One region of the Blautia sp. HCP3S3_C12 genome, then DNA from elsewhere that is predicted to be linked to it. Evidence: riboswitches for the same ligand, from Rfam matches in the RefSeq annotation. Region 1 holds a riboswitch; the other holds the start of a gene.
The links. A riboswitch is a leader RNA that binds a small molecule or an ion and turns the genes downstream of it on or off. The one in region 1 is predicted to bind thiamine pyrophosphate.

Region 1 (2,463 bases):
ATATCCGGGAGCAACATCTGTTACAAGAGGTCCAAGTACATAGAAAGGAGCACCGTGGCACAGTGTTTTCTGGATTTCCATATTGGCTGCGATCTGGTTCATCGGCATATGTCCGGGTCCTTCGATCATAACCTGTACATTCTTCTCCCAGGCGCGTTTTGTAAGCTCGCCAAGGGTGATCAGCTCTTCAATCTGAGCAGTATCTGTTGCATCTGCAAGGCATCCCGGACGACATGCATCACCCAGACTTAAGGTGATATCATATTCCTGGCAGATATCCAGGATCTCATCAAAATGCTCATAGAACGGGTTCTCTTTTCCTGTCATTTCCATCCATGCAAACATGATGGAACCGCCTCTGGAAACGATATTCATGAGACGTTTATTCTGTTTGAAACGAGCAGCAGTGGCACGGTTCATACCGCAGTGGATCGTCATGAAATCCACACCGTCTTCTGCGTGCATACGTACAATATCAATCCACTCTTCGGAAGTGATCTTGCCAAGTGCTTTGTGATAATATACAACTGCATCATAGATCGGAACAGTACCGATCATTGCCGGACATTCAGAGGTAAGCTTGCGGCGGAAGCTTCTGGTATCTCCGTAGGAACTGAGGTCCATGATGGCTTCTGCTCCCATTTCTACTGCAGAATGTACTTTTTCATATTCCATATCAACGTCTTTCCAGTCTCTGGAAACACCTAAATTTACATTGATCTTGGTAGTCAGTTTTGCACCGACACCACTTGGACTGATACTTTTGTGATTTTTGTTGCAGGGAATGATTACCTGTCCTTTTGCAATCAGTTCTCTTAATTCTTCTACGTCAAAGTGTTCTTTTTCTGCCACGATTTCCATCTGTGGTGTGATGATTCCGCGACGGGCTGCGTCCATCTGTGTTGTGTACTGTGTCATTTTTTCCTCCTTGCCCTGCACTGCGGGCCTGTTACTGCCTTCTTCTGGTGTATGCAGTAAGCTGAAATGAATTGCGCCCCCTATTTTATAGGGACTTGCACCTGCGCATATTCGTATGATAGTTATTAATCTGCTACAAATAGCCTGGCAGAGAGTGGTGCCCCCGGTCTGCCGAAAAAAATAGGGACTGCAATGCGCCAACAAGCGTATAGCAGTCCCGAAGAACTTAAATTTAATCGCAGCTGTCATTATTATGGACAGAACTACGGTTAATTTCCCTACGTTGGCATTATCCAAATCAGGTATAAGGGTCGAAGTTGAAGACTTCCTCTCAGCCTGCTGTTACAAGCTCCCCATTTATCTGTTTTTTTAGTATATTCTTGTTTGTTATATCTGTCAAGCCTTGGTTGTAAAAGAATCATACCCGGCGGAGATAAAGATAATATGCAGAATTTTTGTCGGACTGCCAGGTCTTTTTTCCTACTTTTTTGTTTGCTGCGATCTTGACGTAATAGCGGGTGCCAAGAGTCATGTTATTTAAGCGGAAGGAATTGGCACTGGTTGTTGCAGCCTTTTTGTAGGAGCTGTTGCCGGGATATTTGACATAAACCGTATAGCTCTGGGCACCGGCCACCTTGTTCCATTTGATGGTCATGCTGTTTCGTGTGTTGCCGGCTTTTTTAGGTACGATACCCTTGGCTACATATCTGGTAGTTGGGGTAGTGCTGACAAATTTCTTGCCCTGTAAAGTAAGATATGGATAAATCTCTACTTTATAGAAGGCATCCTTCTGTAACGGAAGTGTGAAGGTGTAGCGGTTATTGTAAAATTTGGTTGTTGTTTTCTTGGTCTTGTAGCTGGTATATGCTACTTTGTATCCTGTGATTGCATTATAAGGTGTTACGGTTTTCATGTTGAAGGTGTATCCCTTGTCTGAAGAATAGGAGGTTTTAATACCAACGGATTTGTATAATGTAGCACAGATGATCGTGGTGACAGTGGTGGATTCTTCAGAGTCATTGCCTGCAAGGATGGCAACTGTGTATGTCTTTCCGGGTTTCAGCTTGTTAATTTTGCATTTGGTTTTGGAAGTGGTACCGAGAACCTTGTAGCTGTCTGCACCATTGCTGGATTTGATCCGGATGGTATATTTGGTAGCCCCTTCTACTTTGTTCCAGGCAAGAGAAATAGAAGTTTCGGTAGCGGCAGTCTGGACAATATTGGAGGTTGAGCCTACATAGGTGGCATTGTCAACCTCTTCAGTGGAAAGTACAGGTACTTCCGGAATACTGCTTTCCTCCGGTGCGGGAGCCAGGATGGCTTCAGTGGAATCGGCAAAGGCAGCTGTGGACATGCCAACAGTCAGAACAGCGCAAAGTCCCAGGCTCACAAGTAATTTTTTTAAACCTTTCATCTTCATAAAATCTCCTCCTTTTAAAGAATTGTGAGAAAAAATAAAACTCCGCAGATGATAATCAGTATTTTTTACGGAGTAAAGAGTTATGTTTATCTGATTATAACATATCGGAGTTTATATCTGTATTT
Region 2 (2,463 bases), on a different contig from region 1:
ACCTGGAAGCTTCCGGGGCCGGAGCTGTTTTTTTCAGCTCTTTCGCCGGCGATATCAAATTCTGTAGCTGCAGTGAAAGCTGCAGTGAAAGGATCTGTGACTGCCAGATAAGTGGCACAGATCATGCCAAGCATACAGCCGGTTCCGGTGATCTGCGACATGGCAGGAGTGCCTCTTTTGATAAATGAGCATTTGTTTGCAGAAACGATCATATCTTCCTTGCCAGTGATCAGGAGTGTAGTGTTCCATTGAGCAGCTTTTTCCTGGAAAAGTTCCTGCAGATGAATCCGATTGATATCTGTGACGGTATCCTCGTCCCCTGCATCAATGCCGATGGCATGGGTGGTTTGGCCGGACATGGCAAGAAGCTCAGACATATTGCCCTTGAGAAGTTCCGGCATATGAATGTTCATAAGTCTGTTTGCAAATTCGTAACGCAGATTGCTGCAGGCAGTACCTACCAGATCAAGCATAACAGGGATGTGGAGACTGGCTGCAGTTTTCAGAGATTCAGGCATGGATTTCATACGCGCATCAGTGATATTTCCAAGATTCAGTGCCAGTGCATGAGAGCTTCTGGTAATCTCAGCTACTTCAGCGGGATGTTCTGCCATGATCGGGCGGCCTCCGGCCGCCAGAATAATATTAGCACAGTCATGGATAGAAATTGGATTAGTGATGCAGTGAATCAGCGGCTGTGCTGCTCGGGTCAGTTGTCTGGGATTTGTCTGATTTACGGTCATATACTTTTGCTCCAAGGCTTTGTTGAAATTTGGCAAGCATTCCTGTGTGACTTAAGGCTTTCAGGAAGAAATAGGCAATGGTGCCACCCATGGAGGTTGCTGCCAGAAACATTGGTGTATAGAAAAATGCGTTCAGTCCGCTTCTGCCCATAAGAAATGTCATTACAGGATAGGAAACCAGAGAGCCGATGATACCGGTTCCGAAGATCTCACCGATCACTGCGCAGATAATCTTTCCATGAGAAGCGCGGTAGAAAACGCCTGATAAAAATGCACCGAATACGGCACCTGTCAGTGCAAGTGGCGGGATACCCATAAACATCATGCGGATGATTCCGATGAGAGTGGCACAAAGAAGTGAATACCACGGTCCCAGAAGTACGGAGCAGACGATGTTTATCAGGTGTGCAGTAGGGCACATACCCTCGATTCTCAGAATGGGTGAGATGACAACGCCGATGGCAACCATCATGGCGAGCATGACCATTCTGAATGTTTTGGATCTGTCTGTGTTCATAATAATGAACCTCCTTGAAATGAAGATTTGGTCTGCTGAAGCAGACATTATCAGTTGTGCAGGAAACAGATAAAATCCTGCAAAAAAAATCTGCCGGAATAACACACTGGCAGATTTTAATATACAAATACAGTACCTACGCTGGCATTATCCATATCAGGTGCGGTCGAAGATCTATCTTCCTCTCAGCCTGTCCCACAGGCTCCCGTTGTTATCATCTATATGCAGATTTTTCTTGTGTTAGAGTAACACAAGCATCTGGAAAAGTCAATGGGATGTAAAATCAGGTCAGCAACCCTTTTTAGAGTGTTGCTGGAATAAAAAATCTATTTGTACTAAAACGATTGTCCGTGATATGATTAACAGGTAGATGACAGACGGCATATGATAAAAAGAAGCTGTCTGCATGGACAGAAAGGCAGGTTAAATCTGATGAAACAGGAAAATTACATAAAGGGTATGATAATGATCATCCTGTCGGCGTTTTTCTTTGCTTGTATGAATGTGAGCGTACGTCTGGCAGGTGATCTGCCGTCTGTGGAGAAGAGTTTCTTCCGGAATCTGGTGGCGGCGGTGTTTGCGGCGGTGATTCTCTGTAAAAATCGTACAGTGCCGAAGGTGGATAAGAAATACTGGGGACCACTGATCCTGCGTTGTGTGTGCGGGACACTGGGGATTCTGTGTAACTTTTACGCCATTGACCATCTGTTGGTGGCAGATGCATCGATCCTGAATAAGTTATCTCCGTTTTTTGCGATTATTTTTTCATTCCTTTTGTTAAAGGAAAAGATCAGACCGGCGCAGGCTGCGTGTGTTGCGCTGGCGTTTATCGGATGTTTATTTGTAGTGAAACCGGGATTTCAGAATGCGGCACTTGTTCCGGCACTGATAGGAGTCTGCGGTGGACTGGGAGCAGGAATTGCCTATACGATGGTGCGTGTACTGGGAACTCACGGAGTGAAGGGACCGGTTATCGTGTTTTATTTTTCATTTTTCTCCTGTTTGTCGGTTGTGCCGTGGATGTTGTTCCATTTCACACCCATGAGTATGAAACAGCTTGTGACATTGCTGATGGCAGGATTATTCGCAGCGGGCGGACAGTTTACGATTACGGCTGCATACACCTATGCACCTGCAGGGAAGATTTCCATCTTTGATTATTCGCAGATTATTTTTGCCACGATGCTGGGATTTGTCCTGTTT

Region 2: another riboswitch for thiamine pyrophosphate. It lies ahead of thiW (energy coupling factor transporter S component ThiW); the one in region 1 lies ahead of thiC (phosphomethylpyrimidine synthase ThiC).

Annotation. Positions count from the first base shown of each region.
Region 1 is NZ_JBQHWC010000014.1:21,297-23,759, forward strand. It holds gene thiC (phosphomethylpyrimidine synthase ThiC) at 1-918, opposite strand, end outside; TPP riboswitch at 1,176-1,284, opposite strand; gene ACTNDS_RS11385 (fibronectin type III domain-containing protein) at 1,337-2,338, opposite strand.
Region 2 is NZ_JBQHWC010000009.1:109,717-112,179, reverse strand. It holds gene thiM (hydroxyethylthiazole kinase) at 1-743, opposite strand, end outside; gene thiW (energy coupling factor transporter S component ThiW) at 673-1,260, opposite strand; TPP riboswitch at 1,376-1,479, opposite strand; gene ACTNDS_RS09275 (DMT family transporter) at 1,693-2,463, shown strand, end outside.